Prochlorococcus marinus str. MIT 1214: one gene and its partner. Each later gene encodes a partner of the first gene's protein in a complex. Links are inferred from orthologs where the notes say so. Each region holds a gene or a part of one and is shown on either strand. Other genes may lie near its edges. The genes, in order: pheT and pheS.

What was found.
Region 2: the proteins of pheT (region 1) and pheS are in contact, whole or in part, in a crystal structure (PDB 6P24), measured with the Escherichia coli proteins. The link is inferred for Prochlorococcus marinus str. MIT 1214 from one-to-one orthologs.

The regions. Positions count from the first base shown.
Region 1 is NZ_CP114777.1:348,028-354,559, forward strand. What follows is about bases 2,162-5,201. They hold pheT (phenylalanine--tRNA ligase subunit beta), read right to left. Parts: upstream 4,899-5,201; coding sequence 2,424-4,898; downstream 2,162-2,423. Other genes in these bases: rpmG (50S ribosomal protein L33), read left to right, coding at 5,015-5,201. In the rest of the region: O5639_RS01825 (ATP adenylyltransferase), read left to right, coding at 1-280; O5639_RS01830 (hypothetical protein), read right to left, coding at 301-480; O5639_RS01835 (molecular chaperone DnaJ), read left to right, coding at 673-1,710; more of rpmG, read left to right, coding at 5,202-5,212; rpsR (30S ribosomal protein S18), read left to right, coding at 5,240-5,461; O5639_RS01855 (ribonuclease catalytic domain-containing protein), read left to right, coding at 5,485-6,532.
Region 2 is NZ_CP114777.1:834,242-840,555, reverse strand. Bases 1,727-4,548 are described here. They hold pheS (phenylalanine--tRNA ligase subunit alpha), read left to right. Parts: upstream 1,727-2,544; coding sequence 2,545-3,552; downstream 3,553-4,548. Other genes in these bases: O5639_RS04905 (NAD(+) kinase), read left to right, coding at 3,648-4,548; surE (5'/3'-nucleotidase SurE), read right to left, coding at 1,727-2,476. Outside these bases: O5639_RS04925 (bifunctional riboflavin kinase/FAD synthetase), read right to left, coding at 138-1,100; O5639_RS04920 (DUF3611 family protein), read left to right, coding at 1,128-1,685; more of surE, read right to left, coding at 1,688-1,726; more of O5639_RS04905, read left to right, coding at 4,549-4,556; precorrin-6y C5,15-methyltransferase (decarboxylating) subunit CbiE, read right to left, coding at 4,560-5,846; O5639_RS04895 (hypothetical protein), read left to right, coding at 5,945-6,232; O5639_RS04890 (DUF3122 domain-containing protein), read left to right, coding at 6,216-6,314.

The DNA of each region.
Region 1 (6,532 bases):
TAATATAAACTCAAACTCATACGATTTATTCTGCTCCTATAAATCTATGATTAATGAAATGAATTTAGGTGATATAGATATAATTAAAAAACCTTTAAAACCATATAATTTACTTATAACATCTGAGTGGATTGCTCTAATAACACGTAAAACAGATAGATCAAACGGTTTTAGTATAAATGCTCTTGGTTTCGCTGGTTATTTTCTTGGTACACAAAGATCTGATGTTGATGCTCTTATTAAATTTGGTCCAGAAAAGATATTAAAAGATGTAATTTAAGAACTAGCTTTAAGGTTGATTTAGCTTTCCACACTAGGAGTTGTTGAATTCATTTGTTCTTCAAGCATTGATATTGATGCTGTAATAGCAGCAAGCTTTCTTTCATAAGATTCTTTAACGGATATTAAAAAATTTAATTTTCTAGCTTGAAACAATTTTTTTCTTTCACTCCAATTTTTGGAAGAATCGCAAAAGTTCATTTTTGATTAATATTTGATCTACTTTGCAAATGATACTTAATTGTGTTGTTCTATGTGGCCATAATTTAATTTTAAGAAAAGATTACAAAATTTTTTCATATTTTGTAATTAGATATTAATTATATAAATTCAAAGCTAAAAGTGTGTTGAAAATAAAAAGGCTATTATTATGTGACTAGATATTAGGATCTTGTGACGGAAGGGGAAGGAAAGGAAGTTAAGAGAATATCAATTGATTTACCAATTGATCTAGTTGATGGCGTCGATCGACTTCGCAAAGAATGGGGATTTAGGGCTAGAGGACTAGTTTTCGAGAGATTATTAGAGGTTATTTTATCTAATGATTTAGATGATGAAATAATCGAGAATGAACAATTAGATTTTAAACATAATAGTAATAATGATTCATCAACTCCTCATAACGGAATAGATAATGGTAAACAGGAAGAAAAAGCACTTGTGATAGTTGGCAATAAGAATATTGAAATAAAAAATGTTGCTGTCAATGATGTCAAAGCTAATGATGTTCTAATTAATAAAAAAAATACTGTCTCCACAGGCATTGAATTACCAGGCTTTATTAGAAAACAAACTACCAACCTAAAGAGAAGTTTGAGTAAAGATAAAACTTTTAAAAATATGGAAGATACCTCAATTACCACTATTGATATCGATGATCTATTAAAGGCGAAAGATGCTGCAGAAAAACATTGGATATATCTTTATGGACAAAAACCTACTGAAAGTGTTATTGAGGCTTCAATGATTTGGCTTGCTAGAGATATCTGGCCAAATGTAGATGGCACTGAAAGTATACCTTTCACCTGGAATGCGGCTTGTAAAATGCTTAATTCCTATTGCAGTGAATGGAAAATCGACTCGGTAACTTTTGATGATGTTGTGATATTGGCCGGAGCTCTGGAAGACCCTTTTTCTGCTAAGAACCTAAGAAGTAGAATACCAACTCTTATTCGTAGATTCGTTAATAAATTCAAACGTAGTCAAAATGTAACTTCATTCCAAACACTTGAGTCTACGATGACTGTTCATGGTGCTCTCAAGTTGTTGGGTTTACCAACTAAGGCTGGATCATCTCTAACACTTTCTTTTATTAGAGATGCCTATAAAGAAAAAGCTCTTTCAAATCATCCTGATGCTGGAGGATCAAACGAAACAATGAGAAAACTAAATGAGGCTTATCAATTACTCAAAGATTTATATAAGAATTAAATTCTCAAGTGTCTTAAATTCGTCTAATAGATAGTCCAGTATAGAGACTCGTTGGAGACTGAATAGATTAAGTCGGATAAATTTTCTTTCGTTAATAAGCCAACGAATTAGGTAAGAATAGATCGGTAAAGTATAAATATTATTGAATCTTCTCTATATAAAAAATACATTAAAGGTATATGAAGTCATCAATTGCAATTTTAAATGCATAAAAATTGGCTTTTATTATTAGCAGTCTGATTAGATCCATTCGTTTTTGATGTAGCTAGACGTTATAAATGTCCATCTGATGTCCATTCGTTCTTTCGAGGCTATAATACACTGGTACAACATGCTTTACAACTCAGCATAACTGCTTGATAGACAGTTATGCAAATAAACCCAATAAGAAATCTCTGGGATTTGAATTAATTAGAAATACTTCCGGAACTAGGATTAAACAATTCTAATGAATCTACTATGAGATCATAAGTGAGTCTAGGCTTGAGTCCTTTATCGGACTATTAAGACTATTTCTTTTTGGTTTGTATGTGTTTATCGAGCTTAATTTTAAATTTTATTCATCCTAGTGTAGTTCTAACCAAATAAACAATCTGTTTGCTTCTACTGGATGCAATGAAATTTTTAATATTATTGCAAAAAATACCATCCAACTAGTCTAATACAGGTCTTAGCATGAGACTATTAGTGAGTCTTATGATAGACTTGATAGACTAGCTTCTGAGGTCCGCATTTAATTTTTCTTTAAGAGCACTTCTTATTTTTTCGTGTATTGGATTTATATCTTCTTCTATTAGGGTTTTCTTTGGATCTCTGTATTTTATTCTAAAAGCCTGGCTAACTGAATCATGGGGAATAGAAGATCCCTCGTAACGGTCTATCAATTCCACTTTTTCTAAAAGTGGTCTACCAGATTTCTTTATTAGATTTATTATTTCTAAGGAACTATATTTTCTTGAATGAATAAGCGCAATATCCCTTTCCATGTAAGGAACAGTTGGGTAATCCTTGTAAACTCTTGTCCAATTTGTTTTCCTTGTCGAGGCCTTAACCAATGAATCTAACTCAAGGTTATATAAGTAAGTTTCTTTAATTAGATCATATTCCTCGGATAGAGAAGGGTGAATTTGTCCGAAGAAGCCGATACTTTTTCCCTCAACAAATAATTCAGAAGTTCGACCCGGATGCATGAATTTTTTTTCGATAAGTTGCTTATCAATAGTTTCAATTCCAAGAACGTCAAGTGATTGCTTGAGTTTTCCTCTTGCTTCAAAATAATCTAAAGAAATTTGTTTTGATGCTGAGCCCCACCTACTAAATCGTTTATTTCCAGTTAAAGCACCTGCTAATAAATTTGTTTCAACAAAGCTTTCTTTATCTTTTTTGTATGTCTTTGCTATTTCAAAGATCCAACACCCTTCAGATCCAAATGATACATTTCTCTGTAGAATTTTAAGATGTTCATCCCATACATTTGTTCTTAATCTACTAGTCTCTGATAGTAATGGATTTTTGATTATTACAGCATTTTCATCAGTGTTATCAGGACCAACAAGTGATGAAGTCACTACTTCTTGAAAACCATTATGGATAAAGGAATTTCGTAAACGTCTTTCAACCAAATTTGCAGGTGTTAGTACTCCTGGCTCAAGAGGATCGGGCATATTTGAATCAAAATTATCATATCCAATTAGTCTTGCGATCTCTTCTATCAAATCGATTTCTCTAGTTAAATCTAATGATCTGTAAGGAGGAATTTGTACATCCCAACCACTAGAAGTTTGAGTAATTAGGCAACCAAGTTTTATTAGAAGAGACTCAATCTCATCCTTATTAAGATAACGGAATGTATTAGAACTTTTATCTACTTCATTACTATCTATACAACTTAATTTACCTAGAACCTTATTTATTTTGTCTATTCTAATATTTACACTAATATCTTTTCTAATAAACTCATTATTGACATGAGTCGATTTAACATTACCGCCTAATTCTAACGAAATAAGATCACTAGCTCTTAGTGAAACAGCAGTTGTCATGTTAGGTGATATACCCTTTTCGTATCTACTACTTGCATCTGTTCTTAGCCCTATTTCTCTACTACTATTTCTAACTGACGTAGGAGTAAATACAGCTGCTTCCAACCATACTCTTGTAGTTTTAGCACTTACGGAACTGTTTTTTCCTCCGATAACCCCTGCTATTGCAATTGGAATATCGCCGCATGTAATCACCTTTATATTTTTATTTAACTTATATTCTTTTTTATCGAGTGCAATAAATGATTCACCTTCTCTTCCATTTCTAATACCAAAATCATTTGGCATAACTATTCTACCAACTATATTATCTAATAGATCTGCATCAAAGGCATGTAGAGGCTGGCCTTGCTCAAGCATTAAAAAATTTGTTATGTCTACAACTGGGTTTATACAATTTTGCCTTAATGAATTTAATTTATTAGATATCGATTTATTTATCTTTCCAGTATTGTCTATATTATCTATATACGTAAGTGAGTAAATAAAGTCTGATCCTATCGTTTCTTTTTCTCTTATTTGTGGCTCAAATTTTTCAAAGTCTTTTTTGAAATTTAAAGTTGGTAATGTTAATTTTGAATTTGTTATGATTGATATTTCTCGTGCTATACCAGCCATAGACATACCATCAGGTCTGTTAGCAGTAATAGCTAATTCAATAATGATGTCATTCAAACCAAGATAATCGACAGCATTTGAGCCAATTGGAGGGATATTATCTTCACTTTCTTCAAGAATTTCTATACCTTCATTACTACTTTCAATCCCTAATTCATCCAATGAACAAATCATTCCTGCGCTTTCTACGCCTCGTAAATTAGATAATTTTATTTTTAATGACTTTGAAGATAAATAGGCTCCAACCTTCGCAACAAGGACGTGGTATCCGGGCTTTACGTTTGGTGCACCACAAACAATACTTAGTTTTTTGGGTAAACCAACATCTACTGAACAAACTTTAAGCTTTTCGGCATTTGGATGTGGTGTGATTTCGTCTACATAACCAATAACAACATTCTTTGCTTGCGCTGATAAGTCTTCTAATGATTCAACTTCAAAACCAGTCATTGAAAGCTTTTCAGCCAATTCATCAATATCATTGTTAAATACGACAAGATCTTTTAGCCAGGAAACTGATACCTTCATGATTTGCTCTTACAGGAGTTAAACATAGGTGCTCAAATGAATTTATAAAAAAGGGTGCTTAGCCTAGTAAGATTGTACTTCGTTCCCTAGACTCACAAAAGTTGAGCTGAGTTCATATGGCTAAAAAAGGTACCAGAATAGTGGTCACTTTAGAATGTACTGAGTCTAGATCTGTACCTAGCTCAGAAAAGCGTTCTGCAGGTGTATCTAGATACACCACAGAAAAAAATCGTAGGAACACTACTGAGAGACTGGAACTTAAAAAATTCTGCCCTGAATTAAATAAGATGACTATTCATAGAGAAATCAAATAATCATCCCCTTTTATACACTTTTTAAAAATGACTAATTCAGTATTCAAGCAAAAGCTCTCTCCAATAAAGCCTGGAGATCCTATTGACTATAAGGACGTAGAATTATTAAAGAAATTTATTACAGATAGAGGAAAAATTTTACCTAGAAGACTTACTGGATTAACAGCTAAACAACAAAGAGATTTAACCACAGCAGTTAAAAGAGCACGAATTATTGCCTTACTTCCCTTTGTTAATCCAGAAGGGTAAGTTAATATTCTATTAATAATAGAATGTGCTCTAAAATTATAGATAATGAAGTTAAAAATATAATTTCTAGATTTAAACAAACAAGTAATGTAAATACTTCAGTTAAAGACCTTACACATCTTAATACTTATTCTATAGATGATTCTCAAACTTTTGAAATTGATGATGCTATTTCTTTAGAAAAAATTTCTTATCAGCATAAGTTATGGATCCACATTGCTTCCCCTACTTCATATTTTGAATATCAATCAGCTATTGACAAGAAGGCAAGGGAGCTTATTTCAACTGTTTATTTATCAAATAATACTTATTATATGCTTCCTGAAATTTTAATAAATGATGTTTTTAGTTTATGTGAAAGAGAAAAGAGACAATCATTAAGTTTAGGTGTTATTTTTAATGATGACGGTAGTGTTTCTTCTACAGAAATAGTCCAGAGTATTATTAAAGTAGACTTCAGGTTAAATTATACAGAAGCTGATGAACTAATAGATTATGCGCCAAAAGAAGAAGAAGATTTAAGTATTATCTCTGAAATATTACAAAGTAGAAAACGTTGGAGAAAGAATTCAGGTGCTATGGAAATATTAGAATCATTTGGAAAGATTATTGTAGAAGATAACAATCCCACCCTTAAGATAATAGATCCAACGTTATCGAGACAATTAATAAGTGAAGCAATGATTTTGTATGGAAGCTTAATTTCAAATTTTACTAAGGTCAATAAAATTCCTGTTCCATATAGAGTCCAACAACGTATAGATAAAGTTTCTAATGATAATATTCAAGAATCTGATAATAATGTTTTACACAATTTTGTACTTAAGAAAACTATGGGTAAGTCATATTACTCTGTAACTCCCATGCCTCACTCGAGTTTAGGATTAACATCTTATCTACATGCCACATCACCGATAAGAAGATATGCTGACTTGTTGGTTAACTACCAACTAAATAGATATCTAAATAATAAAGAACTTATATCTAAAGAAGATATTGAACAAATGACTCTTAAGATTAATAATCAAGGAAGACAAAATATTATGAGATATAGAGAGGATCAAAAATATT
Region 2 (6,314 bases), 490 kb from region 1 along the record:
ATTAGATGATATGTATTTAAATTTAATTGTGGAAAATGATTCTGAAAACAATATGAGTGTTCTTATTTGGGGCGTTTTCTTGTTAGGGGGCATAGGTTTATTTGTTGTGTGGGGATTATCCAACGCTTATCCCACAATTACTTAGATTTAGAGGATTTTATCAATGTCTCTTTTGCCAAAATTGCATCTAAACTTATTTGTTTGCTAAGTGCCTCAATGTTTTCAAACTTTTTTTGAAGTCTAATTCTCTGCACAGGTTCAATAATTAATTCCTGTCCTAATAGGTTTATTTCTTTGTCCAAAAGGTGAACTTCTACTGCTGATAAGGAATTTGGATCAATAGTTGGCTGAGGGCCCATATTCATGACTGCTAAGAAACGTTCTTTTTTGTTTGCGATGGAAGCCCAGGCGGCATAAACACCCAATGATGGAAGAAATTTTCGCCCATCTATCTTCAGATTTGCAGTTGGCCATCCAATTTTTTTACCTAGACCTCTACCTTTCTCCACCGTCCCTCGAAAGGTGTAAGGACGCTTCAATAGATATTTTGCATGTTTTAAATCACCATCGTTGAGTGCTTTTCTTACTCTGCTACTGCTAAGTCGACCATGATTGTCTTCAAGAATAGGAATAATAGAAATTTTTATTCCTAGAGATGAACCTATGTTTTTTAACGTAGAAACATCACCTTCTCTATTACGTCCAAACCTAAAATTCTCTCCCACTGCTATGTGTTTGGCGTGAAGTGTTTTTACTAGGATTTCATCTACAAATGTCTCAGCACTTTTAGAAGCAAGAGTTTTATTAAATGGCACTAAAACTAATTGTTCTATTCCAAGTGGCTCTAGCAGGAATCTTTTTTCATTTGGTAAATCTAATCTTAGTCTTGATTCCCCAAAGAGAACCTCGCGGGGATGAGGCCAGAAACTTACAACTGTTGGCACACCAATTGGTTCTTTTAAGATAGCTTTTATTACTTTTTTATGACCTAAGTGAAGGCCGTCAAAACTACCTAAAGCCAATGCTGTAGGTAGTTTTGCATTTTCAGGAGCACAGAGAGGAATCAAGATAAACGTGCAAGTTTTGCGCTTTGGTGGCAAGTTTGATTTATAGCCTTATTCATTGTGATGGCAGATCAACGAGACTTTAAATTGCTTTCTTTAGGAATGAGAAGAATTGGTTGGATTCGTTTTTGGATTCAAACAATTTTAGGTGTTGTAGTAGTAGGTGTTCTTTTATTCAATAATGCAGCTAGCTTAGCTAAAGAATCAGAGAGCAGGCTGGGTCTTGCACCAGGTTTATCTCTGACGACATTATCCTTTATCTTATTGCTATTTAGTCTTTGGCAAGGTTGGTTGATCGTAAAGACAGGTCGAGCCCTAGATAGTGAGGCTCGACCAAGTAGAGGAGAAACAAGCCGCTTGCTTAAAAGAGGATTGATTGCAGATTTATTGGGCTTAGTTTTCGCTTCAATTGGTTATCAATCATTAGCAGGTGCTTTGTTTGTTCAAGCATCAATGCAAACAGCTAGCGGCTTTAATACTGGAATGAGAGGGCTGCAAGATTATTCGATTACATCTCTGGAAATGCTCTCTGTTTTAAGCAATACACAAGTACTATTTGCTCATGTTTTTGGTTTGATTTTTTCTTTATGGTTATTGCAAAGGATTTTTAGGAAAAACTAGTTTTATATTAATTTTGGCAAATCATTCAAATCTCCTCTCCAAAAAAGATCAGGTTGAATTGGCGTTAATGATGGAGAGCATAAAGCTATTTGAGATACATCACTTGGCCATTCTTTAGGTCCTTCTCCAGCTGATTGAAGATCTTTTACTGCTTCCCCAGCCATCCAGAAATAGGTGTTCCCTCTTGGATCGACCCGGCGTATGAATTGCTCCTCGTATTGTCTGATTGAAAGTCTTGTCCAAACCAAATCCCCCATTTCTTTTTCTTCACAAGGGGGAATATTTAAATTTAGGAGTAAGTTCTTTGGCCAACTTTGTTGAATTGCTTTCTCTGCAATATCTAAGGCTAGTTTTCCAGCAAAATTAAAATTTTTCCATTGAAAACATGCAATACTTACTGCAATAGATGGGATTCCATCCAAAGTCCCCTCAAGTGCAGCAGCAACAGTTCCTGAGCAAAAAATATCTGTACCTAGATTAGGCCCATGATTAATTCCTGAAAGGATTAAGTCCGGCTTTTGATCAAGAAGTTCATTAAGTGCGAGTTTTACGCAATCAGCGGGGGTGCCACTACATCCCCAGGCCTTAATACCTTCCCCAAATAATTCGTCTGCTTTCTCAGCGCGTATTGGAGAATGTAAAGTTAACCCATGACCTGTTGCTGATCTTTCTTGATCTGGACAAACAACGGTAACTTTATGTCCTCTGCTCGCAGCAGATATTGCAAGTGTTCTTATCCCTTCTGCAAAAACTCCATCATCATTACTAATTAAAATTCTCAATGGTTTCATTTTTTAGCTATTGGTTTTTAGAACTTGGTCAGGTTGCCGATTAAACTAGTACTCGAGATTGGAATTCATTGAGTTCAACATTATCCCTAAAACAGCTCATTAATGAGCTTGAGATTCTAGAAAGCCAGGCTGCAAAAGAAATTGCTTCTGCTGAAAATTCCGAATCAATAGAGAAATTAAGGTTGGGTTTCCTTGGGAAAAAAGGAAAACTCTCACTTCTATTGGGAGGGATGAAGACTCTTTCGAATGAGGAAAGACCTTTAATTGGTCAAAGAGCGAATGTTTTAAAAACTCAATTGCAAGAATTAATAAAGGAAAAGCTTGAAATTTTAAAAACTCAGGCTTTAAATCAGATACTAATAAAAGAAACTATAGATGTTACAGCGCCTCCAACAGGTACTTCTCAAGGTCATCGGCATCCTTTAATAACAACTACTGAGCAAATAATTGATCTTTTCTTAGGCCTTGGATACCAAGTTTCCGAAGGGCCTGAGATAGAGAATGATTACTACAATTTCGAGGCACTAAATATTCCACCTGACCATCCAGCAAGAGATATGCAAGATACTTTTTATTTGGGAGGAGAATACCTATTAAGAACTCATACTTCGCCTGTTCAGATTCGTTGCCTTGAAAGCAAAAAACCTCCAGTAAGAATTGTCTCTCCTGGTCGGGTTTATCGAAGAGATGCAGTTGATGCTACTCATTCGCCTGTGTTCCACCAGATTGAGGTCTTAGCAATTGATGAAAAGCTTGACTTCAGTCATTTAAGAGGAACAGTAATGGCTTTCTTAAAAGCGTTTTTTGGAGATCTTCCTATTCGATTCAGAGCTAGTTATTTCCCTTTTACAGAGCCATCAGCAGAAGTTGATGTTCAATGGAGAGGTAAATGGTTAGAAGTTATGGGTTGCGGGATGGTAGATCCAGCTGTACTAGAAGAATTAGGGATTGATCCAGAAAAATATAGTGGATTTGCTGCTGGACTGGGAGTAGAAAGATTTTGTATGGTTCGTCATGGCGTAGATGATATTAGAAAGTTATATACAAGTGATCTCAGGTTTTTAGAACAATTTTAAAAGTTAAATGTTTTTGATTAACTTCTAATTGTATTAAATAAATATAGTTGACTTTTAATTGCTAGTATTGATCAATAGTTTGTGAAGTATGATCGGTGCCCCGAGTAGGACTGATCGTTAATGACGGGAAAGAGCTTGCTGTTAAGACAGCAAAAACTTTTCAAAATAAACTAGAAGATTCTGGTTTTGATGTTGTCAGAGTTAGTAGCGCAGGCGGTTTATTAGGTTTTACTAATCCTGATCAATACATGAGTTCACAAGGTTACAACTCGTGTATCCCAGATGGTTTTGATTCTTCAATTTCGTTTGCAGTTGTATTAGGAGGGGATGGAACTGTCTTGTCTGCAGCAAGACAAACTGCACCATTGGGTATACCTATACTCACTGTAAATACTGGACATTTAGGGTTCTTGGCTGAGGCGTATCTTTCAGACATAGATAAAATTTTCAGACATTTAGTTGCAAGGCAATGGAATATTGAGGAGAGAACCAGCCTAGTAGTAAGTGTTATGAGAGGTGATCAATGTAGGTGGGAAGCTCTTTGCCTTAATGAAATGGCATTACATAGAGAACCTATGACAAGTATGTGTCATTTTGAAATTTCTGTTGGTCGACATGCACCCGTCGATATTTCCGCAGATGGTGTAATCCTCTCTACTCCTACTGGCTCAACTGCTTATTCGCTAAGCGCTGGGGGTCCAGTAATTACTCCTGATTGTCCGGTTTTGCAGCTTACCCCTGTTTCTCCTCATTCATTGGCATCCAGAGCTCTTGTCTTTAGTAATGAAGAGCCTGTCACTGTTTTTCCTGCCACACCTGAAAGATTAATGATGGTAGTAGATGGTAGCGCAGGCTGTTATGTATGGCCTGAGGATAGAGTTTTAATTAGAAAAAGTGATCATCCAGTTAAGTTTATTAGACTTTCTGATCATGAGTTCTTTCAAGTTCTAAGAAATAAATTGGGTTGGGGACTACCCCATGTTGCGAAACCTGATAAAACATAAAAATTATTGAATTTCACCTTTCAAAATAAATACAGGATTTAGAGGAGATAATCTTATATCTTCTCCAATACTTACACCTCTATATGATTGATGTTGACTAATAGATAACTTGTGAACTTTTGGTTTTAAAATTGACTCTAGCCTAGGTATAGATTTTAATGAAATCAATGGTATTACTAATATACAGGGACTGTTAATTAGCTTCAATACTTCTTCAACAATTAAATGTGAGTTTGACCCACCACCTCCTATAATAACTCTGTGTGGGTGTAAAAGATTAGGTGCTATTTTATTTTGTTTGAATATATTTAATGCGTCATCTTCAATTATCAAAGATGGAGTAACACCAGTTCTTCTTGAGTTTTCTTCAATTATATTTTTACTTCCAACTCTTTTGTCAATAGATACTAATTTTAGATTTGGAGATATCCTTAATGCTTCCAAACCTATACTCCCAACGCCACTACCTATGTCCCATATCACTCCTTGCTTTGGGAGATTAAGCTCTGCAAGAAGTTGAACTCTAATTTCTCTTTTTGTCATTAAACCAGGGCAGTCTGAATTTTGAAGAAAAACCGAATCCTCAATTCCAAATAAGGGTAAATCTTTTGATTTTATTGGCGGCTCTACTTTTTCAAAAAGAATAACAAGATGCAATGGATCAATATCCGTTGGAAAATCCTCAAATGAATTAATTTTTACGATTCTTTCATTTTTATATCCAAGTCTTTCAAAAGTCCAAAATTCATATTTCCTCTCAAGCCCGATTGAATGAAGTAATTGATAAACCTCTTTCGCACCCCCTCTATTTGAATCAGTTAAAACAACAAGCGAAGAAGGAAGCTTTTTAATTGCTTTTTCAAATAGAAGAGAGTCTCTTCCATGAAGACTGATCCATTTTGTATCTTGCCAAGGTTTTCCAAGTCTGGAAAAAGCCAGTTGAAAAGATGTAGCGGCAGGCTCAAAATAAAGTTTTGATAAAGGAAAGTTTTGAATTAATAATCTACCAATTCCAAACCAAAGAGGATCACCGCCAGAAAACACAATTGTTTTTTTCTCTTCCTTTCTTAATGAGTCTATGAAGTCATTTAGTTTGTCAGTTGCAATGAATTCAAACTTATGATTTTTTATATTTTTATGCTTTAACCAGGTTTTGAATGAATCTAAAATTCTTTTTGGACCAGTGATTCTTTCGGCTGTAAAAATTTGTTTTTTTTTAGATTCAAAAAAACTTTCAACACTTGAAGTATCAATTCCTATTACGTGTATCTGCTTTGACTCCTTAAGCATGGTTTAAATAAATTGACGTAAAAAAATATCTTTTTTATAGCTTTACTATTTTTTCCATGAAAATCAACTAAAACTTCAATAGTTAGTTTGAAAGTTTTGTGAATCTTAAAAGAAATCAAGAGGAGGAACACTTAACCAGAAGATCCAGACTGCATCAAATTTTGATAGCTCTGATTAAGCAACAAAATGATTTAGAATTAATGGATGATGGAGTTCAAGTCTTTGAAAACCCTTTTAATCATTCAGAAAAATTTGATCCTTCCAAAACAGTTGAACGTAATCAACGTATCATTAAGAAATATCAGTCACTTGTACGCTCAGCAATAGCATTAGATGCACTACTTGAATCAGAAGATTTTAATATTACTGATGGAAGGATTTCGTGATTTATTTCGTCTAATAATTTCTTGTCTTTTGATTTTTTGTTGTTTTTTCATTAGCGTAAATAAAAGTTTTGCAGATTCAAAA